One region of the Paenibacillus sp. FSL M8-0142 genome, then DNA from elsewhere that is predicted to be linked to it. Evidence: a T-box and tRNA genes for the amino acid it is inferred to sense, from the RefSeq annotation. Region 1 holds a T-box; the other regions hold tRNA genes.
What was found. The T-box of region 1 lies ahead of metG (methionine--tRNA ligase). A T-box ahead of a tRNA ligase gene usually reads a tRNA of that ligase, here a tRNA-Met.
Positions count from the first base shown of each region.

Region 2: it has a tRNA-Met gene. The T-box ahead of metG (methionine--tRNA ligase) is inferred to sense a tRNA for this amino acid. The anticodon was not compared.
Region 3: it has a tRNA-Met gene. The T-box ahead of metG (methionine--tRNA ligase) is inferred to sense a tRNA for this amino acid. The anticodon was not compared.

Region 1 is NZ_CP152008.1:6,402,140-6,411,637, forward strand. Features, by position in the region: gene NSQ46_RS28875 (alpha/beta hydrolase) at 1-27, shown strand, start outside; gene NSQ46_RS28880 (DUF4179 domain-containing protein) at 308-1,888, opposite strand; gene NSQ46_RS28885 (sigma-70 family RNA polymerase sigma factor) at 1,869-2,438, opposite strand; gene NSQ46_RS28890 (MFS transporter) at 2,737-3,915, opposite strand; gene metG (methionine--tRNA ligase) at 4,303-5,943, opposite strand; T-box leader at 5,990-6,256, opposite strand; gene pdxA (4-hydroxythreonine-4-phosphate dehydrogenase PdxA) at 6,572-7,576, opposite strand; gene NSQ46_RS28905 (four-carbon acid sugar kinase family protein) at 7,573-8,874, opposite strand; gene NSQ46_RS28910 (2-keto-3-deoxygluconate permease) at 8,889-9,498, opposite strand, start outside.
Region 2 is NZ_CP152008.1:956,282-965,779, reverse strand. Features, by position in the region: gene NSQ46_RS04350 (PspA/IM30 family protein) at 1-627, opposite strand, end outside; gene NSQ46_RS04345 (hypothetical protein) at 699-998, opposite strand; tRNA gene NSQ46_RS04340 (tRNA-Leu) at 1,369-1,448, opposite strand; tRNA gene NSQ46_RS04335 (tRNA-Arg) at 1,456-1,529, opposite strand; tRNA gene NSQ46_RS04330 (tRNA-Cys) at 1,541-1,614, opposite strand; tRNA gene NSQ46_RS04325 (tRNA-Gly) at 1,626-1,700, opposite strand; tRNA gene NSQ46_RS04320 (tRNA-Gln) at 1,709-1,783, opposite strand; tRNA gene NSQ46_RS04315 (tRNA-His) at 1,800-1,875, opposite strand; tRNA gene NSQ46_RS04310 (tRNA-Trp) at 1,896-1,969, opposite strand; tRNA gene NSQ46_RS04305 (tRNA-Tyr) at 1,977-2,062, opposite strand; tRNA gene NSQ46_RS04300 (tRNA-Thr) at 2,067-2,142, opposite strand; tRNA gene NSQ46_RS04295 (tRNA-Phe) at 2,161-2,236, opposite strand; tRNA gene NSQ46_RS04290 (tRNA-Asp) at 2,302-2,378, opposite strand; tRNA gene NSQ46_RS04285 (tRNA-Met) at 2,408-2,484, opposite strand; tRNA gene NSQ46_RS04280 (tRNA-Val) at 2,514-2,589, opposite strand; tRNA gene NSQ46_RS04275 (tRNA-Glu) at 2,655-2,729, opposite strand; tRNA gene NSQ46_RS04270 (tRNA-Ser) at 2,745-2,836, opposite strand; tRNA gene NSQ46_RS04265 (tRNA-Asn) at 2,842-2,917, opposite strand; rRNA gene NSQ46_RS04260 (23S ribosomal RNA) at 3,079-6,124, opposite strand; rRNA gene NSQ46_RS04255 (16S ribosomal RNA) at 6,548-8,101, opposite strand; gene tnpA (IS200/IS605 family transposase) at 8,854-9,327, opposite strand.
Region 3 is NZ_CP152008.1:4,817,757-4,827,254, reverse strand. Features, by position in the region: rRNA gene NSQ46_RS22245 (23S ribosomal RNA) at 336-3,262, shown strand; rRNA gene rrf (5S ribosomal RNA) at 3,524-3,640, shown strand; tRNA gene NSQ46_RS22235 (tRNA-Asn) at 3,650-3,725, shown strand; tRNA gene NSQ46_RS22230 (tRNA-Ser) at 3,731-3,822, shown strand; tRNA gene NSQ46_RS22225 (tRNA-Glu) at 3,840-3,914, shown strand; tRNA gene NSQ46_RS22220 (tRNA-Val) at 3,919-3,994, shown strand; tRNA gene NSQ46_RS22215 (tRNA-Met) at 4,064-4,140, shown strand; tRNA gene NSQ46_RS22210 (tRNA-Asp) at 4,170-4,246, shown strand; tRNA gene NSQ46_RS22205 (tRNA-Lys) at 4,260-4,335, shown strand; tRNA gene NSQ46_RS22200 (tRNA-Gly) at 4,358-4,432, shown strand; tRNA gene NSQ46_RS22195 (tRNA-Arg) at 4,436-4,512, shown strand; tRNA gene NSQ46_RS22190 (tRNA-Leu) at 4,562-4,641, shown strand; tRNA gene NSQ46_RS22185 (tRNA-Pro) at 4,652-4,725, shown strand; gene NSQ46_RS22180 (BofC C-terminal domain-containing protein) at 4,861-5,574, shown strand; gene ruvC (crossover junction endodeoxyribonuclease RuvC) at 5,914-6,417, shown strand; gene ruvA (Holliday junction branch migration protein RuvA) at 6,414-7,031, shown strand; gene ruvB (Holliday junction branch migration DNA helicase RuvB) at 7,066-8,073, shown strand; gene NSQ46_RS22160 (SpoIID/LytB domain-containing protein) at 8,131-9,498, shown strand, end outside.

The sequences.
Region 1 (9,498 bases):
GCGCTTTCCGGTTGGATACATGAGTGAACGGATGAACGGATGAAGAAAGCCTGCGCTGTCTGAAGCCTCCTTCGCTCGGGTAAATTTTAAAATAGCAGGGACCCCCGTTTGATATGCTCCCCTTACGGCAGACAGGTGAAATAACAAAAGCTTGGATGCCGTAGGGGGAGATTTTTATTAGTGCTGATCTTAAGCTCCATGCAGTAAAGCAAGCAAAATTAAACAGCCTTAATCCGATGGAATTCCAGGACCAAGGCCGCTTAATTGATAATTTTATTTTTGAATTGTCTACTTGATGGGGTGCAGTTTATTTATTTTCCGCAAGACTTTCCCACGGCAAGCTTGTGTAGGAAGGGAGATCGACGGCCCAATTCACGTCGGTGAATCTTTTGTCTACCACCGTACGCTTTAAGGTCAATTCAGATAAGTTAGGGTCCACTCCTGCTACGACAAAATCCATTATCCACTCTGCTGTTCCGTCCTCGTTCGCGCTGCCGGATCCCTCAATTTCAACCGGATATTCTTCACCATTGCTGTCCAAAGCGATCCATTGGTCTCTAGTGACGTTATTTGTATAACGGCCTTTGGCATGAAGCCGCAGAACGTTGCCGTTGGATTTCACCGCATCCTTCTCCATACTCGAGCCCGTGATCGTAATTTGGTCTCCCTCATGTTCGAAGACAACGGGGGTTTGTTCCAGCTTTTCCATATGGATGTGAACAGCAGCTTCATTCTTAACAGGCAGGCTGTATCCGTCCAATACGAATCGTATATTCTTGGTCTCGGGCGGAACAGTGCCTGTATACCATGTTTCAGACCAAGGTAATGTGCCGTTGTCCTCATTGACAGTGGGCAGCCCCTGGATTTTGACAGAGTGTCTTCCGATCCCATCCCCAAAGCGCAATATCTTCTGCGGTTGATCCGTTTCAAGATGGTACCAAATGTGGAGATCGTCTCCCCAGTCGGCAGTTGCCTTGCTGGCAAGCATATCCTTTAGCTTAAAGCCCATATCCAAACGAATGCCGTTCGGGGTACGGATCATCTGTTCCATACTGACCACAAGCCCCTCCGGGGTTGTATACTTCGCATCCAGTATATCCCGGTGTTCGAATTGCTTGGATTTTTTCATATCAATCTGAAATTGGAAGTCCCAATCGACCTCGACTTGCTTGCGCTCAAAACGCCCCGTCTCCTGATTGTCCACTGACTCTCTGATGTATTCAGGATTTCCCGTTACGAGAATCCGGTCAGGTACGGTTTGATCAAAAATAAACACATATTCCTCCAGACCGTCCATCATATTAATTCCTCTTGCGAGCGAAGCGATCACATTGCCTTCAAGATCGGTCACCTGCAGGCCGCCGTCTTCCAAGGGACTCTGCAGCTCTTTGCCATCAGGTCCAGTCTGTTTGGCGGTAATGACAATTCGGGAGCTGTCCACCATGACATTCACAATTTCAAAGCTGTAGCCTTTGTCTTCTACCTTGATCTTAGGCGTTTGCACCAGGCCAAGCGGCTTGGATTTTTTATAATCTTCAAGCCAGCTCAAGTCGCTCATTTCTGTCCAAGCTTTTAATTCCGGAGGCAAACTTTCTTCTATAGTCTGCGGTTGCGGACTGAAGATGCTCGAGACCTGGCGTATCAGGTCAGGCTGCTTCCAGGCCAGCAGGGAACCGCCCATCACAATCAGCGAGACTGCTGCGGCAGCGGTGATCATCCGTCTTCTCTGCTTGGCTCGTTTCCAACGTTGATGACTTCCCTGTTTGCTGTAATCCATCTCGACCTCTTCTAAGCTTTGCATGACCTTTTGTGTGAAATCGGTATCGGTGCCCTGGCTGAACAACATATGCTCCCACATTGGATCTTCCTCATTTGATTTTAGCTTCAAGCAGGATCCCTCCTTTGCGCTCGATTCTTGCTTTTAGCATTTTCTTGCCGCGGTATAAGGCATTTTTCACTTGAGAGGTGCTCATATTGGCAATGTCCGCTATTTCCTCATAGCTTAACTCATTGGTATATTTCAGCAGGAGGACAAGACGATATTGCTCAGGGAGCTCATCTAATTGTTGGTGGATTTCCCGCTTCATCTCCTGGTGCAGCAATTGCTGCTCGGGCGTTTTTTCGTCAGGCGATACGGCTTCAGGCGTATCTGACGTCAGAACGGGCTTCTTTTTCCGCTGGTGGTCTCTCATCAAATTCACGGCGATGGTATACATCCATGAGAAAAAGCTGCTGCCTTGGCGATGGCTTGGCAAGTTGCGGTATATCCGAATAAAGGTCTCCTGGGCCAAGTCCTGCGCATCCTGATGGCTGGCGCCCATTCCGTAGAAAATTCCGTATATTTTGTTCTTATACCGGTCAACCAACACAGCGAACAGCTGCTTGTCCCCGTTGATAATCCGTTCTATCAGTTCCGCATCCTGCGGCGGTTGAGTCATGTTATTCCTCCTAACTTTCAGAGCCCATGCATGGTCTGTACTCTATAGACGTAAACGGTGGATGAATTTCTCACCCCAAAACAAAAAACCCGCAAGATGATCTTGCGAGGTCTTTGTTAAAAACATAGAATGTCGGAAGATTGTACAGGTTGTCGCTTGGATCACCATCGGCGCTGGGGCAGGTGCTCGCCACCACCCGTACACGGAAATACATCCAGGAATCTGCGCGGTCTAATAGCACCTGAATCAATTTGAGGCTGTCGATGTTAAGGGAAAGCTTGCAGCACCAAGGCATTGTTTAAACGGCTTTGTGCGAAGCGGTTAGAAAATACAACGCATACAAGGCGCAGATGCCGGCAATGAAGCCATATCCGCCAAACACATCGAATTTCGACGAAAAGTATCCGAAGCCTAAGCCGATTGCAATTAGTACCGCCTTCTCCCCCAACGACTGGAATGATCCCATCGTCGCCCGCATTCGGGAGTCTGCCCGGTGTTGGAGATATCCTGCGGCTAATGGCTCGATGAGGCCAGCGAACAGGGATATGACAAACAATGCCGCTATCGAGCGGCTATCCCGCATGGCGGCAAGCCAGAAGAAGCAGGTAGCCAGCACGACGGTAACCAGGGTTAAGAGCAGCCTGTAGCTGAACCGCTCCTTCAGCGCGAATGCCAGCAAGTTGCCCGGAAGCCTGAGCAGAAAGATGCCTGCGGAGAACAGGCCGAAATACAGCACGGGAATCTCCACACGCTCTAAATATGTCTGCCAGAACTCATCGATGAAATTGACGGCTGCCCCTGTGACCATGCCGGACAGCATTACCAATAGCAGCCCCCGGTTCTCCCTGAACAGTCTCCATGATGCGGTAAGGTACACGCGGATTGGAATCGGACTTTCCTCCCCGTCCCCGGACGACCCCGCTTCCGTCAGCGTCAAGGTCAAGCCGAGGCAGACCAGCATGCTGATTAGCGACAGCGCGTAGTTGAATTCGTAAGGCAGACGGCTTGCCAGCAGACTGCCGCACAGCGCCGCCAGCACCGTTGATGCTATATCCACCGCGTTCAAGCGGCCGAGCCACTTCTCGAAGGAGCGCTCCCGCCCTCGTTCTCGCAGCGACTCATACAGCAGCGCCTGCTCGGCCCCGCTGCTGGCCGCGCCGCCAATTGCCGCCACAACGACAACGAGCGCAAAATGCCAAAATGCCTCGGCGAACAGGAGCAGCAGAAACTCCGCGCACCCCATGAGCGCGGAGACCAGCATCATGGTCTTCCGCCCCCAGCGGTCAGCCATCATGCCGCTAGGCACTTCCAGCAGCACGATTGTAACGGCATAAATAATCTCCGCGTACACGACCATCGGAATCGTCATGCCTCGATCTTCCCAGTACAATCGTTCGATGACGTACGCGGGAATGAGACTGTAGAAGAAGCGGATCGCCAGCAGCTTCCACACATTTATATTTATCGAATGGTTCATTATCGGCTCCCTCTCTTATCGGATTGTCTTATTTCAAATCCGGATACAGAGGGGGGACCTCGTGCACGAAGTACGGCGAGGGATTAGCAGGGCGGTCGGGCTTGATTCATTCAGCGGCCTCCTCTTCGCTTGATAAACTTGCTTATATTATGCTCGCTTGCCTCTTTCGTTAACGCTATTATAACGGATATTGTCCGTCCCCGGGAATCCTTCTTTCCGGGCGCTAACTCTTGCGGGCAGTCATCGACCGACCCGCTTGGGTAGCTCTCTCCTTCTTCAACATTTCGGTAAACTACCGGATGTTCTTGGCCCGGATTTCCGGCTTTTGGACGCAGCCGACCCGATCAACATCATACAGCAACCAAGATCCCTTATCCCTAAAAAGGGTCATTGCAGATCAGCCCCACCCAAGCGGCTCATCTCCTCCTCGATCCGGCTCGGATCAATGCGCTCAAACAGCTTCGCCAACTGGCATACCGTCCGATTTACGGGTACATGGCGCCGAGACCAGCCCGGCTCATCCAACGCAAGAAAGTCCCGTATCCGATCACAGGCGAACGGAATAAAAGGCTGCAGAAGATTCGCAAGGTTAGCGATGATTTGCACACAGGTATGCAGTGTGTGACCGCAAGCCTCCGGGTCATTCTTGATTTGAAGCCATGGCTTCCGCTCATCATAAAATTTGTTAGCCTGGCGCACGATCCGAAAGACGGAGGCTAAGGCTTCCTTCAAACGACCTTGTTCGATGAGCGTTCCGGTATCGACATACGATTGCTCGATGATCTTCCGCCAATCCTCTTCTAAATTCCCTTCAGGAATCTTGCCGCCAAACGATTTTTCGATAAAAACCAGCGTCCGATTCACCAAATTCCCGAAAGCTCCGAGCAGCTCACCATTATGCCTGTTAATAAAATCGAGCCAAGAGAAATCCGTATCCCGATGCTCAGGTCCGTTGGCGATCAGGAAGTAGCGGATCGAATCCGGCTGATAGCGGCTAAGAAGGTCCGGCACCCAGATCGCCCAGTTCCGGCTTGTCGAAAATTTTCTCCCTTCCAAGGTCATATATTCGCAGGACAAGATCCGATCCGGCAGATGCAGCCCGCCTACCCCTTTAAGAATCGCCGGCCAAATCAACGTATGGAACGGGATATTATCCTTACCGTGAACGTAGTAGGCGGTAATGTCGCCATCTTCCTGCCAAAAGGACTCCCAATCTCCGCCCGTTTCCGCGGCCCATTGCCTGCTTGCCGATAAATATCCGCTAACCGCCTCGATCCAGACATAGATTTTCTTCCCTTCAAGCCCCGGAACCGGGACGTCGATCCCCCAGTCCAAATCTCTTGTAGCCGCCCGGTCCCGCAAGCCCTCCTCCAGATATCGCCGGCTCTGCAGCACCGCATTCTCCCGCCAGCCCTCAGCTTCCTTCACGTATTGCGCGAGATCTTCCTGAAACTTGGACAACGGTACATAAAAATGCTCCGTGGGGCGTTCTACCGGAGGGTTGCCGCAAATTTTGCAGGCTACGTTCGTCAGGTCCGAAGGGTCCAAAATAGCGGAGCATACGTCACATTGGTCGCCGCGAGCCCGGCTTCCGCATATCGGGCAGTCCCCTTCCACATAACGGTCCGGCAAAAACCGGTGGTCGGTCTCGCAATACGCTTGCCGGATCGTTTTCCGGTATAAATGCCCGTTCTCCTGAAGCTTTAGAAACAGCTCCTGTACAATACGGTGATGGAAGGGTTGGTCTGTACGGGTGTACAGATCGTAGGTAAACCCAAGCCGCCGGAAGCATTCCGAAAATTCTTGATGGTACCGGTCCGCAATATCCCGCGGAGCAATCCCCTCGGCAATGGCCTGAACCTCCACCGGCGTTCCGTGGCAATCGCTGCCGGATACATACAGCACCCGCTCGCCTTTAGCCCGAAAATAACGAGCCAATACATCGCCAGCGAGCAGACTCGCCAGCCTCCCCAAATGGAGCGATCCATTCGCGTAAGGCCACGCGCCCCCGATAAAAATGTTGGTCATCATATAATCCCTCCTTTTTTTCACAAACAAAAAAAAGCCCTCATCCCAAAGGGACGAGAGCTTGTGCTCACGTGGTACCACCCAATTTCACGAATGCCTCACAGCATTCACCTCTTCGGGTACTGCGCATTCCATGCACGTATACCCTAGCACAGTAACGGGTGCAGGTTCCGGCGCAGCCTACGGCTTGGATCAGCTTCGGTGCGCAGCTCAGAGGCCATATTCCCTTAGGCTCATTCCTTACCCCTTCTCACCTGCCGGGGCTCTCTGGTCAAGGACCTTACCTAGGTACTCTTCTCATCATCGCTTGTCATTGGCATATTCAAGTTATTGGAAATCATACCTGATCATAACTCCCGAAGTCAAGGGGCGACCTGTTACGTAAGAAAAAATGCAAAGCCGCTTAGCATCTAATCTCGCATAAGCGCCAAAGATTTTTGTAAAGCGAGTGTCGCTTCTCCATATGATTTACAGCTGCATAAAGCCTAGATCCATCGGGATCGAAATACGATTCAAGCAGTCCTGCCCATCCAATGGTCAGCCATCGCTCTCTTCATGAAAAAAACAGCCCCTTCTGCCATCCGGCAAGAAAGGACTGCATATTGGTTGATACTCACAGTCTGATCGGTTAAGCCTTCGGCGCCAGCTCGGCCCCTTGGCGGATCGCTTCCATCAAGCTCTTCTCATCAGCGATGCCCGTTCCGGCAATATCGAATGCCGTGCCGTGGTCAACACTTGTGCGGATGATCGGCAGCCCGACCGTAATGTTGACGCCCGCATCCAGGCCCAGCACTTTGACTGGTCCGTGTCCCTGATCGTGATACATGGCCACGACGATATCGAAGTCGCCGCGAACCGTCCGGAAGAAGAGCGTATCCGCCGGGAGCGGTCCCACAACCTCAATGCCTTCCGCCTGAGCTTTCTCAACAGCCGGAATGACTTTCTCCTCTTCTTCCCCGTACCCGAAGAGGCCGTTCTCCCCGGCATGAGGGTTAATCCCGCACACGGCAATCTTCGGCGCATCGATCCCCGCCTTCCGCAGCGTCTCATGCGCCAGCTTGATCACATGATATACCCGCTCCGGCGTGATCATCTTCACGGCATCGATCAGTCCGACATGGGTCGTCACATGGATGACCTTCAGGTTCGGCGCGGACAGCATCATGGAGAAGTCCTGCGTTCCCGTCAAGTCTGCCAAAATCTCCGTATGACCCGGATATTTGTGCCCGCCCTTGTGGAGAGCCTCCTTATTCAGCGGAGCCGTGCAAATTGCTTGAATGCGATTTTCCTTCGCCAGCTCAATGGCTCTTTCCAAATATTTAAACGCGGCATGTCCAGCCTCGGCCGACACTTGACCGACCGGCAGATCGCCCGGCAGCAAGTCCAGATCCAGCACGTATACCGTGCCCAGACGGTAATCGGCCTGCTCCAGCTCGTCCGCAGCAATGCTCTCGATGGCCAAATCGCTGTTTACGAACGTCTTCGCGCGCTCCAGGATCTTACGGTCCCCGATGACGAACGGTCTGCTGATCTCATACATCTCCCCATGCTTGAGGCTCTTCAGAATAATTTCCGGTCCGACGCCAGCGGCATCGCCCATCGTGATGCCGATTATCGGTTTGCGCTCACTCATACTCTCACCCTTTTCTTTGTGGTCATATACTGCAACGCATCAACGAGCGACTCGTCACGGCCAAAGCCTCCGGCTTTCGTAATCGCCCAATAACTGCGACCCTTGCCTTGGAGCTTACCGAACGGCAGTCCGGGCTCCGCCTCCGAATGGAGCTGCATTTCGCCGATCTCCAGCTCCTGGCAGACCGCCTTCGCCGTATCTCCGCCCGTCAGCACCAGCCCCTCAATATCCTCAAATGCCTGCAAAATCTCCCGTGTAATATGCCCGAGTCCCCGAGAGATCGCTTCGCTTATTTCCGTCAAGGACAGTCCAAGCTGATCTCCCGCTGCTTTCGCAGCGATGCGATTGTGCTCGGAGCCGTCTACATACAATACAGCATAAGGCTTGTCCGAGCTCTTTTCCAATGCTCGAACGTAACGATCGGCATCTGTATCGCCTCGGACCAAGTCGACCGGATCCACTTCCAGCATGCAGGCCTCAGCCATTTCGCCGACCTTCGTCAGCTGCTGCCGCGTAGTTCGGGACAAACTGCCGGAGACAATCAGCGTTTTGCCGGCCATCGCCACGGCACCCTCACCGCTACCCGACGGCTTCAAGGCTAAAGCCTCCGGCAGATATTCGATCAGTCCGGCCGAACCGGCCCAGACGATCGATTGATCCCAATTCGAGAAGAAGGCTACGATGGTCTGCAGATCCTGCTCGGACTCACTGTCGCAGACCAGCCAGGTCTGCCCGCGCGAAATCGCTTGGTTCACATAAGCGGCAAGCTCATCCGCGGGCCCCCGAAGAAGGCTCGTATCAATCAGCCCTACCTCACGGCCGGCCCCCGCCTGGAGAAGCTTCGGAATAAAGCTCTCCGTAACCGGTGTCTTAGGATCCTTGGCAAATTCCGTATCCGTGATGAGCGAGCCGTTCACATAGTGATGCCCGCCGACGGTTACCCGGTTCATCTTGGGAAAGGCCGGAGCAATCAACATCAGATCCGGGCTGAACACCTGCTCCACCGCCTTCAGCTCCTCCGCCATGTTGCCCCGCAGCGTCGAATCCACCTTTTTATAAATATGCCCGTAACCATGCCGTTTCAAATAATGGGCCGCTCCATAAGCCGCTTCATAGGCTTCAGCGCCTTGCTTCGCCCGGCTGTCGGTATCCACGATCAGGACATCGGCAGGCGCAGCGTCACCGCTCTGACGGTAGTCCAGTATAACGGTCGAGGAGAGGCCCTTCTTCGCTAATTGCACGCCTGAATCGTTAGCCCCCGTCAGATCGTCAGCGATAATTCCCATTTGATTGATCACATTTATCACACCTTTTAAACTTCGGTTTCCGCTTCCCGCTCAAATGAATATCCTTTCTTCTCCATCCGTTTGACCAGGAAGCCGACATAGATCGGAAGCAGGATGGCCGTCGTTACCACCGAGGCCGCCACCTGCACGGTCGCAATATCAGTAAAGGCCGCGAAGGATGCATTGGCGGCCGCAATGGCAGCAGGAGTCGCCACCGCGTTGCCTGCAGTCGAGCCTTCAGCCGCTCCGACAATCGGATTCCATTTCATCGCTTTAAATACAAAGTAACCTGCAGTACCTGTAACAAACACCGTCAAGAGTCCAAGAATGATACCGGACAGTCCGCCTTCCACGATCGCGCCGAAATCGATGCCCATACCGAGCGAGAATGCAAAGAACGGAATCAGCATAGAGCTTCCTTTATCCAGAAACTTGCGCATGTCTTCGTCCAGGTTGCCCAGCACCATACCGACGAGAATCGGCAGCAGCACCGAGATGAACGAGACGAACGAGAACATGCCGTCGACGAATCCCATCGCACCGAAAATCGACAAGGCCACCATGGTCAGGAACGGACCGTCATTCAATGCCAGCAAAGAATAGGCCGCGCGGTCCTCTTTGCTGCCATACTGGCCG
Region 2 (9,498 bases), 1.3 Mb from region 1:
CTTTTCGAGTACGGAAGAGACGGTATTGCCTGCCTGCTCCACATACTCTTGGCCCATCCGGCGTAAATCGCGCAAGCTTCTGGCTTCAAGCTCCCAATCGCTGATGCGATCCTCGAGCCGGTTGAACATCTTCGGAACGTCTTGACCACCGTATGCACCGGTGCGTTCATTCATCTTCTGCTGCAGACGGAGTGTCTCCATTCGGGCAACATAGTATTGACGCTTGCTGTATACGGTTTGATACTCCATGCGGAGCTCCCCGAGCTGCTCTTCAATCTCTCTCAGCGATTCCAGGCTGGTAGACAACAAGCCTTGGTATTGTTCAATCTTTTCTTCATAAATCAACTTCTCTTGAAGTGCCAGCTTCGCCAGATGATCCTCACCGGCTTTCAATGCAAGCAGCGCTTGTTCCTCACGCTTATCCCGCATCGTCTCGGCTTGGTCAACCTGCTGCTTCAGCTGCCTGGAGTGAGTCTGGCATTGCTGCAGAAGCTTCTCGGCTTCCGTGATGTCTTGTCTGGTCGAATGAAGGAACTGGTCGATCAATCGAACCGGATCCTGACTCTGCTCGAGTCTTTCATTCAAGGTTGCAACGGTAATATCTCGTATCCGTCTGAAAACACTCATTTGGGTTTAGCCCTCCTCTTCTATCAACTTCTTATCCTTAACTTCAGCTGGCTGTTATCCTATAATCGCATTTAGTAACGCGGTCTTCCCTTCTTGAATCGGGACAACCCATAGATGATCAGGATAATACCGAGTACCGGACCGATGAGCCAAGACAGCTTACCCATCAACCAGATGACGCCGATACCGAGAATGATCCACCCGATCAGAGCGTTGCCTCTCCGAATTCCGTAATATCCCAAAGCGATCATCAGAACGGGAAGCAAAAGACTGAACAACCATCCGAGCAGAGGAGCGAATACACCCAGAAGAATCAAAACCCCTAAACCAATCAGCAGGAGACTTAATCCGTTTCCTCTCGAATATCTCATTTATACACCGCCTTTCTGTCGTTTGATCGTTGTTTATGTGTTCAACCTTATGACTCTATTCTAGGTAATTTCGCGTTTCACTAAAACGGACTGCGGACGGTTTTTGCACCTAGACCTAAGTCGGGGCCTTCTATGGACCTGCGTCCAATCCATCCCTAGCCCATTTAAAGCAGGGTCAGATCGCCTATTCGCCATTTCATCCTGACGGTGTTCGATCCATAGGAACCCGCGCTCTTCTTTCATAGGAACAACGCACTTCGACAAGAAGCACATCTCACTGCAGTTGAACGCTGTCATACCAACCGATCATCAGACGAAAAACGCAAAAAAGGAATGCAGACGATAATCGTCTTGCATTCCTTTTGCATGATGCCGGTGAAGGGACTCGAACCCCCACGGTTTCCCTCACGATTTTGAGTCGCGCGCGTCTGCCAATTCCGCCACACCGGCATAAAAGCGTGCCCTAAGAGATTCGAACTCCTGACCTTTTGATTCGTAGTCAAACGCTCTATCCAGCTGAGCTAAGGGCACAGATTGGTAAATGGAGGCGCCACCCAGATTCGAACTGGGGATAAAGCTTTTGCAGAGCTGTGCCTTACCACTTGGCTATGGCGCCACAAATAAAAATGGAGCGGACGACGGGAATCGAACCCGCGACCCTCGCCTTGGCAAGGCGATGCTCTACCGCTGAGCCACGTCCGCAGAAATCATGGCTGGGGATATAGGATTCGAACCTATGCATGACGGAGTCAAAGTCCGTTGCCTTACCGCTTGGCTAATCCCCAATATGATTTTGAAATATGGGGCGATCGATGGGACTTGAACCCACGAATGCCGGAGCCACAATCCGGTGCGTTAACCCCTTCGCCACGACCGCCATATTTATAAATTTTCGATTGGCAGGGGCAGCAGGAATTGAACCCACACTAACGGTTTTGGAGACCGCTGTTCTACCTTTAAACTATGCCCCTATAAAACTGGTGGAGGATGATGGATTCGAACCACCGAACTCGTAAGAGAACAGATTTACAGTCTGCTGCGTTTGGCCACTTCGCTAATCCTCCATAGTGGTGCCGGCGAGAGGACTTGAACCCCCAACCTACTGATTACAAGTCAGTTGCTCTACCAATTGAGCTACACCGGCGTATGCAATTGTGAAACATGGTGGCTCGGGACGGAATCGAACCGCCGACACGAGGATTTTCAGTCCTCTGCTCTACCGACTGAGCTACCGAGCCTTGCGCTCTTCGTGACTTCGACGAATCCCATATCGGACACTCATCTCATCCCAAAAGTTAAAAAATGGCGGAACTGACGGGATTCGAACCCGCGATCTCCTGCGTGACAGGCAGGCATGTTAGGCCTCTACACCACAGTTCCACGAGGCACTATCGCTAATGCGATATAATTGGTTGCGGGGGCAGGATTTGAACCTGCGACCTTCGGGTTATGAGCCCGACGAGCTACCGAACTGCTCCACCCCGCGTCATTATAAAAGGGTTACATTGTTATTTATGGTGGAGGCTGAGGGGATCGAACCCCCGACCCTCTGCTTGTAAGGCAGATGCTCTCCCAGCTGAGCTAAGCCTCCGTAACAAAGCGATTTCTATCATACCAGATAACCGGCGACGAAATCAAGTCTTTTTAAAAGAAAGATGGTGACCCGTAGGGGATTCGAACCCCTGTTACCTCCGTGAAAGGGAGGTGTCTTAACCCCTTGACCAACGGGCCTTACTTAAATAATAGTGGCGGAGAGAGAGGGATTCGAACCCTCGAGACGCTTTTGACGCCTACACGATTTCCAATCGTGCTCCTTCGGCCAACTCGGACACCTCTCCATAAATGGCTCCCCGAACAGGACTCGAACCTGTGACAACTCGATTAACAGTCGAGTGCTCTACCAACTGAGCTATCAGGGAACATTATTCAGTTCAAGTGATGATTTGATCACCTGAAAACTAGATACGAAACGTCTTTGCGTTGTTTAGAATCCGTAGCATTTCCCCAATGGTTGGATCGGGGTCCCCGAAAAGTATTCGGCATCCGCTTCAAAGCTTCGCTTCACTTTTTGGGGTAATTTTAGGATAAGCCCTCGACCGATTAGTATTGGTCAGCTCCATGCATTACTGCACTTCCACCTCCAACCTATCTACCTCGTCGTCTTCAAGGGGTCTTACATACTGGGAAATCTCATCTTGAGGGGGGCTTCACGCTTAGATGCTTTCAGCGCTTATCCCGTCCGTACGTAGCTACCCAGCCATGCTCCTGGCGGAACAACTGGTGCACCAGCGGTACGTCCATCCCGGTCCTCTCGTACTAAGGACAGCTCCTCTCAAATTTCCTACGCCCACGACAGATAGGGACCGAACTGTCTCACGACGTTCTGAACCCAGCTCGCGTACCGCTTTAATGGGCGAACAGCCCAACCCTTGGGACCTACTTCAGCCCCAGGATGCGATGAGCCGACATCGAGGTGCCAAACCTCCCCGTCGATGTGGACTCTTGGGGGAGATAAGCCTGTTATCCCCAGGGTAGCTTTTATCCGTTGAGCGATGGCCCTTCCATGCGGTACCACCGGATCACTAAGCCCGACTTTCGTCCCTGCTCGACTTGTAGGTCTCGCAGTCAAGCTCCCTTATGCCTTTGCACTCTTCGAATGATTTCCAACCATTCTGAGGGAACCTTGGGGCGCCTCCGTTACTCTTTAGGAGGCGACCGCCCCAGTCAAACTGCCCGCCTGACACTGTCCCCGTACCGGATCACGGTACCAGGTTAGAACCTAGATACGATCAGGGTGGTATCCCAACGTCGCCTCCACACAAGCTGGCGCTCATGCTTCAAAGGCTCCCACCTATCCTGTACAGATCGTACCCAAATCCAATATCAAGCTGCAGTAAAGCTCCATGGGGTCTTTCCGTCTTGTCGCGGGTAACCTGCATCTTCACAGGTATTAAAATTTCACCGGATCTCTCGTTGAGACAGCGCCCAAGTCGTTACGCCATTCGTGCGGGTCAGAATTTACCTGACAAGGAATTTCGCTACCTTAGGACCGTTATAGTTACGGCCGCCGTTTACTGGGGCTTCGGTTCACAGCTTCGGAGTTACCTCCTAACCGCTCCCCTTAACCTTCCAGCACCGGGCAGGCGTCAGCCCGTATACTTCGCCTTGCGGCTTCGCACAGACCTGTGTTTTTGCTAAACAGTCGCTTGGGCCTTTTCACTGCGGCCCCCTCGGGCTATTCACCCTACCGAGGCACCCCTTCTCCCGAAGTTACGGGGTCATTTTGCCGAGTTCCTTAACGAGAGTTCTTCCGCGCGCCTTAGAATTCTCTTCTCGCCTACCTGTGTCGGTTTGCGGTACGGGCACCTTCACCTGACTAGAGGCTTTTCTTGGCAGTGTGAGATCATGACCTTCGCTACTGTAATTTTCACTCCCCATCACAGCCCAGCCTTACGATGTGCGGATTTGCCTACACATCAGCCTCACTGCTTGGACGGACATCCATCAGTCCGCGTCACTACCCTCCTGCGTCACCCCATCGTTCATAACGGTTTACGGTGGTACAGGAATTTCAACCTGTTGTCCTTCGACTACGCCTTTCGGCCTCGCCTTAGGTCCCGACTTACCCTGAGCGGACGAGCCTTCCTCAGGAAACCTTGGGCTTTCGGCGGATCAGATTCTCACTGATCTTTTCGTTACTCATACCGGCATTCTCACTTGTATGCTGTCCAGCGCTCCTTACGGTACACCTTCAACCTACATACAACGCTCCCCTACCCCTGAATCGACTTCACTCCGCCTTCGAAGTGTGTTTAACCCCTGAGAGCATTTGGTCATCCTTGATTTCATTTCAAGTCTGACAAAAATGTTCAACTCAGGCTCACTACCTCAAAGAAGCAGTGAAGTCGATTCAAGCCATAGCTTCGGTGGTGTGTTTAGCCCCGTTACATTTTCGGCGCAGAGTCACTCGACCAGTGAGCTATTACGCACTCTTTAAATGGTGGCTGCTTCTAAGCCAACATCCTGGTTGTCTGTGCAACTCCACATCCTTTCCCACTTAACACACACTTGGGGACCTTAGCTGATGGTCTGGGCTGTTTCCCTTTTGACAATGGATCTTAGCACTCACTGTCTGACTCCCGGATATAAGTCTATGGCATTCGGAGTTTGACTGAGCTTGGTAACCCTTGCGGGCCCCGCACCCAATCAGTGCTCTACCTCCACGACTCTCAATTCCGAGGCTAGCCCTAAAGCTATTTCGGGGAGAACCAGCTATCTCCGAGTTCGATTGGAATTTCTCCGCTACCCCCACCTCATCCCCGCACTTTTCAACGTACGTGGGTTCGGGCCTCCAGTGCGTGTTACCGCACCTTCACCCTGGACAGGGGTAGATCACACGGTTTCGGGTCTACGTCCACATACTCAGTCGCCCTATTCAGACTCGCTTTCGCTGCGGCTACGGCTTCTCGCCTTAACCTTGCATGGGAACGTAACTCGCCGGTTCATTCTACAAAAGGCACGCCATCACCCCTATAATGGGCTCTGACTTCTTGTAAGCACACGGTTTCAGGTTCTATTTCACTCCCCTTCCGGGGTGCTTTTCACCTTTCCCTCACGGTACTGCTTCACTATCGGTCGCTAGGGAGTATTTAGCCTTAGCAGATGGTCCTGCTGGATTCATACGGGGTTTCACGTGCCCCGCACTACTCGGGATCCGTCTCGGAGGGTTCACATTTTCGATTACAGGGCTTTTACCTTCTATGGCCGGCCTTTCCAGACCTGTTCGTCTAATCTAAACCTTTGTAACTCCATGTGAGACGTCCCACAACCCCAGAGAGCAAGCTCTCTGGTTTAGGCTGTTCCGCGTTCGCTCGCCGCTACTGACGGAATCACTCTTGTTTTCTCTTCCTCCAGGTACTTAGATGTTTCAGTTCCCTGGGTATGCCTCCTCGCATCCTATGTATTCAGATACGGGTAACTGGCTATTACACCAGCTGGGTTTCCCCATTCGGACATCCCCGGATCGAAGCTTGCTTACAGCTCCCCGAGGCAGTATCGTTGTTCGCCACGTCCTTCATCGGCTCCTAGCGCCTAGGCATCCCCCGTGTGCTCTTAGTAGCTTAACCTTATGCTCCGGTTTTGTGCTCATCGCTCTGTTGTCCACTTGTTTCCTGATTGGATAAAACCACTCAATGGTGAAACAAGCTTCCAAAGGATCAATGATCCCAAAACCTTCGCGTGCTACTTTTATTGAAACTTGTTTTGACACAAGTTCAGCTAAAAGGATATTTCTAAAACGCAAATTCGTTTCGTTATCTAGTTTTCAAGGATCAAATTCCTTCGGCCGATTAACGACCGGAAGAATATCTTATCAATTCTCAGCGATCTTGTCTACAAGAAAGATCTGGAATCAACAAGCTTGAGAGGTTGAACTCTCAAAACTGACCAACGAGTGAGTAGGTCGACTTTACTTCGTAAAGCCTATTTATCCGGCAGCTTGCGCTGACCGTATTTGTACCGCTTCGCTACGGAAGCGAGGTACTCCATAGAAAGGAGGTGATCCAGCCGCACCTTCCGATACGGCTACCTTGTTACGACTTCACCCCAATCATCTACCCCACCTTCGGCGGCTGGCTCCCTTGCGGGTTACCCCACCGACTTCGGGTGTTGTAAACTCTCGTGGTGTGACGGGCGGTGTGTACAAGACCCGGGAACGTATTCACCGCGGCATGCTGATCCGCGATTACTAGCAATTCCGACTTCATGCAGGCGAGTTGCAGCCTGCAATCCGAACTGAGACTGGCTTTTTAGGATTGGCTCCACCTCGCGGCTTCGCTTCCCGTTGTACCAGCCATTGTAGTACGTGTGTAGCCCAAGTCATAAGGGGCATGATGATTTGACGTCATCCCCACCTTCCTCCGGTTTGTCACCGGCAGTCACCTTAGAGTGCCCACCCAAAGTGCTGGCAACTAAGATCAAGGGTTGCGCTCGTTGCGGGACTTAACCCAACATCTCACGACACGAGCTGACGACAACCATGCACCACCTGTCTCCTCTGTCCCGAAGGCCGCCCCTATCTCTAGAGGATTCAGAGGGATGTCAAGACTTGGTAAGGTTCTTCGCGTTGCTTCGAATTAAACCACATACTCCACTGCTTGTGCGGGTCCCCGTCAATTCCTTTGAGTTTCAGTCTTGCGACCGTACTCCCCAGGCGGAATGCTTAATGTGTTAACTTCGGCACCAAGGGTATCGAAACCCCTAACACCTAGCATTCATCGTTTACGGCGTGGACTACCAGGGTATCTAATCCTGTTCGCTCCCCACGCTTTCGCGCCTCAGCGTCAGTTACAGCCCAGAGAGTCGCCTTCGCCACTGGTGTTCCTCCACATATCTACGCATTTCACCGCTACACGTGGAATTCCACTCTCCTCTTCTGCACTCAAGTTCCCCAGTTTCCAGTGCGTCCCGAAGTTGAGCCTCGGGTTTAAACACCAGACTTAAAGAACCGCCTGCGCGCGCTTTACGCCCAATAATTCCGGACAACGCTTGCCCCCTACGTATTACCGCGGCTGCTGGCACGTAGTTAGCCGGGGCTTTCTTCTCAGGTACCGTCACTCTCATAGCAGTTACTCTATGAGACGTTCTTCCCTGGCAACAGAGCTTTACGATCCGAAAACCTTCATCACTCACGCGGCGTTGCTCCGTCAGGCTTTCGCCCATTGCGGAAGATTCCCTACTGCTGCCTCCCGTAGGAGTCTGGGCCGTGTCTCAGTCCCAGTGTGGCCGTTCACCCTCTCAGGTCGGCTACGCATCGTCGCCTTGGTGAGCCGTTACCTCACCAACTAGCTAATGCGCCGCAGGCCCATCCTCAAGTGACAGATTGCTCCGCCTTTCATAACTCCGCCATGCAGCGAATTTAATTATCCGGTATTAGCTACCGTTTCCGGTAGTTATCCCAGTCTTGAGGGCAGGTTGCCTACGTGTTACTCACCCGTCCGCCGCTAAGCATCAGGAGTGCAAGCACCCCATCAACTCCGCTCGACTTGCATGTATTAGGCACGCCGCCAGCGTTCGTCCTGAGCCAGGATCAAACTCTCCAATAAAGATCATCCCTTCGGATGATGAATTGAAAGAGCGATTAAGCTCATTTAGAAAAACTGACGAGAATTTGTTCAATTCTCTATTGTAACTCCCCGCCGAAGCGGTTCGTTTTTACTCACTCGTTGTTCAGTTTTCAAAGATCAACCTGTGTTTCTCATCGTCATCCGCATCTCAGCGGCGACTTTTATAATATATCATATCGCCCATCTTTTCGTCAAGAACTTTTTTTAAAAACTTTTTAATTCGACATTTTCTCAACCGAATTACCAAAGTCCCTTTCGAGGGGCGAGTTATAATGTATCACAGATCGATTGCGTTCGTCAACATTCTTTATAAATTTTTTATTCGACTTCATATAACAAACGAAATCCTATATTGCTCGCTGTCTTGCTTCTATGAAAAGAGAATCGATCCATCTGAACGAGAGTCCACTATAAAAAAATCAATTTGCTCTGCCGCTGTTTTTGATCAGTCCTCTGAACACGTCTAACACGAGGTCCTTTCCCACTCGTATAGGAATATCTTCGTGTCCTGGTCCAGCCATGCGCGGCTGCGATAACATGTACCGCACAGCATCAACCATTGCAACCAGAGAGAGTCGCTTATTAAAGAAATCAGAACCACCCGTCAAACGGGTGGTTTGCTCTTGGGGTATAACCCCTTGTTGCCAAACTGCGCCTAAAGACGCTAGCCTGACAATAAAATTGTTCAGGCTCAGTGTAATTTGTCACTTTCACTTACCAGTTTAACTGGTTTACTTCTTCTTGTTACTGTTTTTGCTGAATGGATCTTCATACTCTTTCACACTCAGTTTATCAATTGCTTGGTCGTGTGCTTCTTGCTCACGAATGTATTTTGCTACAGTTGCTTCATTTAAGCCCACTGTGCTGACGTAGTATCCCTCCGCCCAAAATTTTCGATTACCATATTTATACTTCAAGGTAGCATGCTTCTCGAATATCATGAGTGAGCTTTTCCCCTTCAGGTATCCCATAAATGATGATACTGAGATTTTTGGGGGAATTGCTACCAACATATGTACATGATCGGGCATCATGTGACCTTCGATTATCTCCACTCCCTTGTATTTGCATAATCGTTTGAAAATTTCGATTAAGTCTTTCCTCACTTGATTATAAATCTCTTTCCGTCTATACTTCGGGGTGAACACAATGTGGTACTTGCACATCCACTTCGTGTGAGCTAAACTATAGCTCTTGTTTGCCATCTAAGACCATTCCTTTCATTATTGAGCCTGAACATCTCAATTTTATCGGAATGGTCTTGTTGGTCAAACCCTCGATCCCTCCACCCGCATAGCGGGTGGTTTTTTGTTTCGCACGCTTCGCGAGCTCAACTGGCTAAAGCCGTAACAAAAAAAGAAGGACTCTCGTCCTTC
Region 3 (9,498 bases), 1.6 Mb from region 1:
CTCGCTTCCGTAGCGAAGCGGTACAAATACGGTCAGTGTAAGCTGCCGGAATAGACTTTACGAAGTAAAGTCAACCAACTCACTCGTTGGTCAGTTTTGAGAGTTTAACCTCTCATTTGATCCTTGAAAACTAGATAACGAAACGAATTTGCGTTTTAGAAATATCCTTCTCTAACGACTTGTGTCAAGTGATTGACCAAGAAGTGAAAGAGTAGCGTTAGAGCGAAAGATTCGTGACAGGTGATCCTTTGGAAGCTTGTTTCACCATTGAGTGGTTTTATCCAATCAGGAAACAAGCGGACAACAGAGCACATGGCACGAAACTGGAGCGACATGGTTAAGCTACTAAGAGCACACGGAGGATGCCTAGGCGCTAGGAGCCGATGAAGGACGTGGCGAACAACGATACTGCCTCGGGGAGCTGTAAGCAAGCTTCGATCCGGGGATGTCCGAATGGGGAAACCCAGCTGGTGTAATAGCCAGTTACCCGTATCTGAATACATAGGATGCGAGGAGGCATACCCAGGGAACTGAAACATCTAAGTACCTGGAGGAAGAGAAAACAAGAGTGATTCCGTCAGTAGCGGCGAGCGAACGCGGAACAGCCTAAACCAGAGAGCTTGCTCTCTGGGGTTGTGGGACGTCTCACATGGAGTTACAAAGGTTTAGATTAGACGAACAGGTCTGGAAAGGCCGGCCATAGAAGGTAAAAGCCCTGTAATCGAAAATGTGAACCCTCCGAGACGGATCCCGAGTAGTGCGGGGCACGTGAAACCCCGTATGAATCCAGCAGGACCATCTGCTAAGGCTAAATACTCCCTAGCGACCGATAGTGAAGCAGTACCGTGAGGGAAAGGTGAAAAGCACCCCGGAAGGGGAGTGAAATAGAACCTGAAACCGTGTGCTTACAAGAAGTCAGAGCCCGATCTATGGGTGATGGCGTGCCTTTTGTAGAATGAACCGGCGAGTTACGTTCCCATGCAAGGTTAAGGCGAGAAGCCGTAGCCGCAGCGAAAGCGAGTCTGAATAGGGCGCTTTAGTATGTGGACGTAGACCCGAAACCGTGTGATCTACCCCTGTCCAGGGTGAAGGTGCGGTAACACGCACTGGAGGCCCGAACCCACGTACGTTGAAAAGTGCGGGGATGAGGTGGGGGTAGCGGAGAAATTCCAATCGAACTCGGAGATAGCTGGTTCTCCCCGAAATAGCTTTAGGGCTAGCCTCGGAATTGAGAGTCGTGGAGGTAGAGCACTGATTGGGTGCGGGGCCCGCAAGGGTTACCAAGCTCAGTCAAACTCCGAATGCCATAGACTTATATCCGGGAGTCAGACAGTGAGTGCTAAGATCCATTGTCAAAAGGGAAACAGCCCAGACCATCAGCTAAGGTCCCCAAGTGTGTGTTAAGTGGGAAAGGATGTGGAGTTGCACAGACAACCAGGATGTTGGCTTAGAAGCAGCCACCATTTAAAGAGTGCGTAATAGCTCACTGGTCGAGTGACTCTGCGCCGAAAATGTAACGGGGCTAAACACACCACCGAAGCTATGGCTTGATGCTTGCATCAGGGGTAGGGGAGCGTTGTATGCAGGTTGAAGGTGTACCGTAAGGAGCGCTGGACAGCATACAAGTGAGAATGCCGGTATGAGTAACGAAAAGATCAGTGAGAATCTGATCCGCCGAAAGCCCAAGGTTTCCTGAGGAAGGCTCGTCCGCTCAGGGTAAGTCGGGACCTAAGGCGAGGCCGAAAGGCGTAGTCGAAGGACAACAGGTTGAAATTCCTGTACCACCGTAAACCGTTATGAACGATGGGGTGACGCAGGAGGGTAGTGACGCGGACTGATGGATGTCCGTCCAAGCAGTGAGGCTGATGTGTAGGCAAATCCGCACATCGTAAGGCTGGGCTGTGATGGGGAGTGAAAATTACAGTAGCGAAGGTCATGATCTCACACTGCCAAGAAAAGCCTCTAGTCAGGTGAAGGTGCCCGTACCGCAAACCGACACAGGTAGGCGAGAAGAGAATTCTAAGGCGCGCGGAAGAACTCTCGTTAAGGAACTCGGCAAAATGACCCCGTAACTTCGGGAGAAGGGGTGCCTCGGTAGGGTGAATAGCCCGAGGGGGCCGCAGTGAAAAGGCCCAAGCGACTGTTTAGCAAAAACACAGGTCTGTGCGAAGCCGCAAGGCGAAGTATACGGGCTGACGCCTGCCCGGTGCTGGAAGGTTAAGGGGAGCGGTTAGGGGTTAAACCCGAAGCTGTGAACCGAAGCCCCAGTAAACGGCGGCCGTAACTATAACGGTCCTAAGGTAGCGAAATTCCTTGTCAGGTAAATTCTGACCCGCACGAATGGCGTAACGACTTGGGCGCTGTCTCAACGAGAGATCCGGTGAAATTTTAATACCTGTGAAGATGCAGGTTACCCGCGACAAGACGGAAAGACCCCATGGAGCTTTACTGCAGCTTGATATTGGATTTGGGTACGATCTGTACAGGATAGGTGGGAGCCTTTGAAGCATGAGCGCCAGCTTGTGTGGAGGCGACGTTGGGATACCACCCTGATCGTATCTAGGTTCTAACCTGGTACCGTGATCCGGTACGGGGACAGTGTCAGGCGGGCAGTTTGACTGGGGCGGTCGCCTCCTAAAGAGTAACGGAGGCGCCCCAAGGTTCCCTCAGAATGGTTGGAAATCATTCGAAGAGTGCAAAGGCATAAGGGAGCTTGACTGCGAGACCTACAAGTCGAGCAGGGACGAAAGTCGGGCTTAGTGATCCGGTGGTACCGCATGGAAGGGCCATCGCTCAACGGATAAAAGCTACCCTGGGGATAACAGGCTTATCTCCCCCAAGAGTCCACATCGACGGGGAGGTTTGGCACCTCGATGTCGGCTCATCGCATCCTGGGGCTGAAGTAGGTCCCAAGGGTTGGGCTGTTCGCCCATTAAAGCGGTACGCGAGCTGGGTTCAGAACGTCGTGAGACAGTTCGGTCCCTATCTGTCGTGGGCGTAGGAAATTTGAGAGGAGCTGTCCTTAGTACGAGAGGACCGGGATGGACGTACCGCTGGTGCACCAGTTGTTCCGCCAGGAGCATGGCTGGGTAGCTACGTACGGACGGGATAAGCGCTGAAAGCATCTAAGCGTGAAGCCCCCCTCAAGATGAGATTTCCCAATTCGTAAGACCCCTTGAAGACGACGAGGTAGATAGGTTGGAGGTGGAAGTGCAGCAATGCATGGAGCTGACCAATACTAATCGGTCGAGGGCTTATCCTAAAAGCTTTCTGAAAGAAAGCTCGCTACGGAAGCATAAATAAACCCACCAAAGTGAAGAAGAGCTTCGAAGCTGATTCCGATTACTTTGGCGGGGCCCAGAAAGATCTGAGGATCTGAAGGGACAATGCTACGGATTCTAATCAATGCAAAGACGTTTCGTATCTAGTTTTCAGGTGATCAAACCCGATTTGCAGGTGTACAAGCTGCACATGCAATGAAGATGATTACGGCATTTGGCGATGCCGCATCCTGAATTTAACGTTTGGTGGCGATGGCGGAAGGGTTCCACGCGTTCCCATACCGAACACGACCGTTAAGCCTTCCAGCGCCGATGGTACTTGGACCGAAGGGTCCCGGGAGAGTAGGACGCCGCCAAGCGGTACATATTCCCTGATAGCTCAGTTGGTAGAGCACTCGACTGTTAATCGAGTTGTCACAGGTTCGAGTCCTGTTCGGGGAGCCACTTATGGAGAGGTGTCCGAGTTGGCCGAAGGAGCACGATTGGAAATCGTGTAGGCGTCAAAAGCGTCTCGAGGGTTCGAATCCCTCTCTCTCCGCCAGCAAGGACTTTATATACGGCCCGTTGGTCAAGGGGTTAAGACACCTCCCTTTCACGGAGGTAACAGGGGTTCGAATCCCCTACGGGTCACCAACATGGAGGCTTAGCTCAGCTGGGAGAGCATCTGCCTTACAAGCAGAGGGTCGGGGGTTCGATCCCCTCAGCCTCCACCATTAAATATCCCCAAAAGATAAAGCAAAGGCTTTACAGGTGGTTTTATTAGGGGAGCTTATACACAATGACGCGGGGTGGAGCAGTTCGGTAGCTCGTCGGGCTCATAACCCGAAGGTCGCAGGTTCAAATCCTGCCCCCGCAACCAATTATATCGCATTAGCGATCAAGCCTCATGGAACTGTGGTGTAGAGGCCTAACATGCCTGCCTGTCACGCAGGAGATCGCGGGTTCGAATCCCGTCAGTTCCGCCATTTTTAACAATGGGAGCCATTAGCTCAGTTGGTAGAGCACCTGACTTTTAATCAGGGTGTCGAAGGTTCGAGTCCTTCATGGCTCACCAGTGTTACATAAATCTTGATATTGCGGACGTGGCTCAGCGGTAGAGCATCGCCTTGCCAAGGCGAGGGTCGCGGGTTCGATTCCCGTCGTCCGCTCCATTTGCGCCCTTAGCTCAGCTGGATAGAGCGTTTGACTACGAATCAAAAGGTCGGGAGTTCGAATCTCTCAGGGCGTGCCATTGATTGATGTGCGCATTCATCATGAATTTACTTAATGATTATCCTTACGCCGGTGTGGCGGAATTGGCAGACGCGCGCGACTCAAAATCGTGAGGGAAACCGTGGGGGTTCGAGTCCCTTCACCGGCATTTTAAATAACGGGACGTAGCTCAGCTTGGTAGAGCACCTGGTTTGGGACCAGGGGGTCGCATGTTCAAATCGTGTCGTCCCGATTCAAGCAAGGACCATTTTCAGAATTTCTGAAGATGGTCCTTTTGTCGTTGCGCACTTTCGGTACAAGGGATGTCTGAATAATTTGGCAGCCTTGCGGTCACAATATGAAAAACATTGAATAGAAGGGGATAACCTTGAGTGTTTTTCAATTCCTAAGAAAAGTGTTCCGCAAACGACGGAGACGCTGGAGACGGGCCATCTGGTCCAGTTCGATCCTTGCAGCGGCCATGATCTTCATTTGGTCTGGCCAGACGCTGAAGGATCAAATGAATATGCTGCTCACCGATAGCCGCGGCGAAAAACCGCTCGCGCTCGAGACGATGCATTATTTGCAGATGGAAGAAGAGAAGCAAGAAGAGCGGACTTCCGAGCAGAGAAAGTTTATGCAGGAACTGAACGCATCAAAGGGGAAGAAGAAAGTACATCTGCGCACTACCTATGTATGCGGGGTTGAAGAGCAGAATATCGGGCGCCTGAATGCAGACGGCATCTATGAACTGATGAATAAAAACCCATTATGGCAGGGCCGCCTGGATGACAAAGGGGAAGTTTGGCTGGAGCAAACGGTATCCGATCTCTCCCCCAACTGCAAGAAGCAAGCGTACATGAGCGTGGATGCAAGCGGAAATTTAACTTTGTTTGAGGGACCTCCCGAAGAAGAGAAGGTTCTCCGCACCTTTTTCCAATTAGACATCGGTTCGATGGAGTCCTCCTTGCCAAAGGATGTCATCCAGCAGCTTCAGGAGGGGATCCGGATTCAGGATATGGATGAATACAACAGCGTCTTGTCGACGTTTAGTGATTATGCGCGGGATATGGCTGAAAATGTGATGAAGCCCAGCTCCTGAGCGAATCCGGGCGAACCGGGTCGACCGTTTTTCGACAATGCCACATTTTTGCTGCTCTATTGTTACACCGCAACACCGCAACTGTCTGGTGCTGATCTGCACCGGGCAGTTTTTCTTTTTCAGTTGCGCGCAGCAGGCCATGCGGTTAAGAACGGAGCGCAATTTATCCGCCCACAAGCCTAATAGAAGCCTCCCTTAAAAAAGGAATCATAAGCTTAGGGTAACAATGTGAAAATAGGCACAAGAAAAGGTTCAAAGTTTTTCCTCAACTAAAGGTCGATCTTTTGTTATAATGGGAGAACGATACATATGTTCGCTTCATCAGAGGAGAGGTTAGTATTGCGTATTTTAGGCATTGACCCGGGGATTGCCATCGTTGGCTTCGGGTTTATTGATAAGACGGGGAGCAAGGTGTCGCCGGTGCAGTACGGCTGTATCCAGACCGAAGCGCATACGCCCGAAGAGGAAAGACTTCATCAGGTTTATGAGGGCATGCTGCAGTTGATTGATAAATATGAGCCGGAAGCCGTGGCTTTCGAGAAGCTTTTTTTTAACCGGAATGTAACGACGGCGATGACGGTATCCCAAGCAAGAGGCGTGCTCATTCTCGCAGCCGTTCAGCGGGGACTTCCCATTGCCGAGTACACGCCTATGCAGGTTAAGCAGGCGATTGTAGGCTATGGGAAGGCGGAGAAGAAACAGGTACAGGAGATGGTAAGGATGTACCTGAAGCTTGCGAGCATACCGAAGCCCGACGACGTGGCTGATGCGCTTGCTGTCGCTATATGTCACGCCCATTCCTATACGTTAAATTCCAGATTAAACGAGGTATTGCGAAAATGATTGATTTTTTACGTGGACAAGTCGTCCATCTCGAGAGTGAATATATCGTGCTGGATGTGCATGATGTAGGGTATCGCATCTTCTGCCCGAACCCGTATGCCTTCGCCAAAATGGAAGGAGTCGTCACGGTGTATACCCACCATCATGTACGCGAGGATGCGATTCTGCTGTTCGGCTTCCCGACACGGGAAGAGCAGCGGTTATTCCGCAAGCTCATCGAAGTATCCGGCATCGGCCCGCGGGTGGCGCTCGGAATATTGGGCGGCGGCTCGCCGGATCATGTGGTATCGGCCATCTACCAAGAGAATATTTCATTTCTGATCAAGCTGCCGGGGATCGGGAAGAAGACCGCCCAGCGCATGATTTTGGATCTGAAGGACAAGCTGGACGGCTTCAGCGATGCCGCCATGGCGACAGGACTGTTCGCCCTGCAGCAGGAGCAGCCGGAAGAAAGCAGTTCGGCTTGGACAGAAGCCCGCGAGGGGCTGAAGGCGCTCGGGTACACGGACAGCGAACTGGATAAAGTATGGCTGAAGATTAAGGATTCCATAGGCAGCGGAGAATCGGTCGATGTATTGATGAAACGGGCACTGCAGCAGCTGTATGCCGGTTAATAGCGTCGTCTGCAGGAGAGGAGTTTAACTTAAGATGGACGATCGAATTATTACTGCGAATTTAATGATGGAGGACCAGGCGGTAGAGCTCAGCCTGCGTCCCCGGTATTTGGCCGAATATATCGGACAAAATCAGGTAAAAGAGAATTTGAAAATCTATATCGAGGCAGCGAAGATGCGCAAGGAAGCGCTGGACCATGTGCTGCTGTACGGTCCCCCGGGACTGGGCAAAACAACCCTTGCGAACATTATCGCCAATGAGCTTGGCGTAAATCTGCGTACGACCTCGGGACCCGCCATCGAGCGTCCCGGCGATTTGGCTGCCCTTCTTACGAATCTGCAGGAGGGCGATGTTCTTTTTATCGACGAAATCCATCGGTTGCATCGGACGGTCGAGGAGGTCATGTATCCGGCAATGGAGGATTTTGCGCTGGACATCATGATCGGCAAAGGGCCGAGCGCACGCTCGGTCCGGCTGGATTTGCCGCCCTTCACGCTCATAGGCGCCACCACGAGAGCGGGATTGCTCTCAGCCCCGCTGCGCGATCGCTTCGGGGTTGTCAGCCGGCTGGAATTTTATACGGTGGATGAGCTAAGTTATATCGTGTCCCGCGGCGCGGACATTTTAGGTATCGAAATATTAGGGGATGCCGCAGAGGAAATTGCCCTTCGTTCGCGGGGGACGCCGCGGATTGCAAACCGGCTGCTGAAGCGGGTCCGCGATTTCGCACAGGTACGAGGCGACGGGATGATTACGACCGACATTGCAAAGGAAGCGCTGAGAATGCTGCAGATCGACCCGATGGGGCTTGATCTGATCGATCATAAAATGCTTCATGCCATGATCAAGAGCTTCCGCGGCGGGCCGGTCGGCCTGGATACGATAGCGGCTACGATCGGCGAAGAGAGCCAGACCATCGAGGACGTGTACGAGCCGTATCTGCTGCAGATCGGGTTCCTGCAGCGTACACCGCGGGGGCGGGTCGTGACACCGAACGCATACCATCATTTAGGCATCCCGGTTCCGGAGGATCGCCGTTAGAAGTTTTTGGACAATAGCTTATCATTCTATCCTTACAGCTCCAGGAGGTTTGTAGACATGAATATAAAGGGGAAGAAGTCATTTCTCCGCAGAACTGCCGCAGGCATGGCGGCAGCTGCTCTTGCCGCAAGCATTTGGGCCGCACCTGCCGCGCACGCTGCCGCCCCGTCACTTGACACGATTCGGGTAGCGATGTTCCTGGATCTTGGAAGCCAGTACAGATCCACAGTGAATGCCGTTACCCTGCAATCCGAGGAGGCCCTGACGGTTGCATTAGACAATGCCGGAGCCCAGGACGCGATGACAAGCATACCGGCTAACCAACAAACGCGCATGAGCGTCGATTCTTACCGGGTGAAGGTACTGGAGACGACAGATTGGAAAACGGCTGCCGAAGCCGCCAAAAAGCTGCAGGCAACGAGCGATAAATCAATGCTGTTTGTGGACGGCAAGGTGTACAAGCTGTATACGGGCATGTATGCATCGGAGAAGGCTGCATCCGATGCGGCAGCGAGAACAGCCAAGACGGCGGCTGCCCATTTGAACGGTCAGACCCCTTCGGTACGGGGCGGACTCCATCTGTCCGCAGGCTCCTTCGCAACGGAAGCGCAGGCGGAAGCAGCGCGTGCAGCCTATGCTGCTGCCGGCGTTGACGCATTTAACGTCATGACCCAGGCAGGTTATGAGGTCTGGGTCGGGGAGGCTGCCAATGCATCGGATTTGGCCGCTGTCAAGCAGCAAGCCGCTGCTGCAGCGCCGAATCCCCTTGTTGAGACGAATACCAAGACCCCGGGATTGATCCTCCGCAGGGACGCCGGTCTGAACCTGGCGGCTGCTCAAGAAGTTCAGCACTTTATGCTGTCAGGTGAGCTGGCCACGCTCAAGGTGTCGGGGACAGCGGGCACCGGAATCCATGTGAAAGAACGTTCCGACCGAACTTACCGCGGAGCGATGGAGATCGGCAAGAAGAACGGGCAATTGTATTTGGTTAATGAGCTGCCGTTCCAGCAGTATCTATATTCGGTGGTAGGAGCCGAAGTGCCTTCCTCATGGGGGGCCGAGGCTTTGAAGGCACAAGCCGTTGCCGCAAGAACCTATGCGCTGTTCCAAGGAACCAAGTTTGAGGTCGCCAATGTCGTCGATACAACGCTGAGTCAGGCTTACTACGGTACGGCCTACGAGTATCCGAGCGTCGTGCAGGCGGTGGACGCCACTGAGGGAGAAGTCGTCATGAAGGACGGCAAGCTGGTCGAGACGGTGTTCTCCTCCAACGCGGGAGGCATGACCTCTGACCCTGCAGAGGTATGGGGCAATGCCAACAATGTATTCGCGGCAGTCGAGAGTCCGGGCGATACGTCGGCACAAGCCGCGTTGAAATCGTGGTACCACGTTCTTCTGCCCAGCGGGCTCACGGGCTATGTCCGG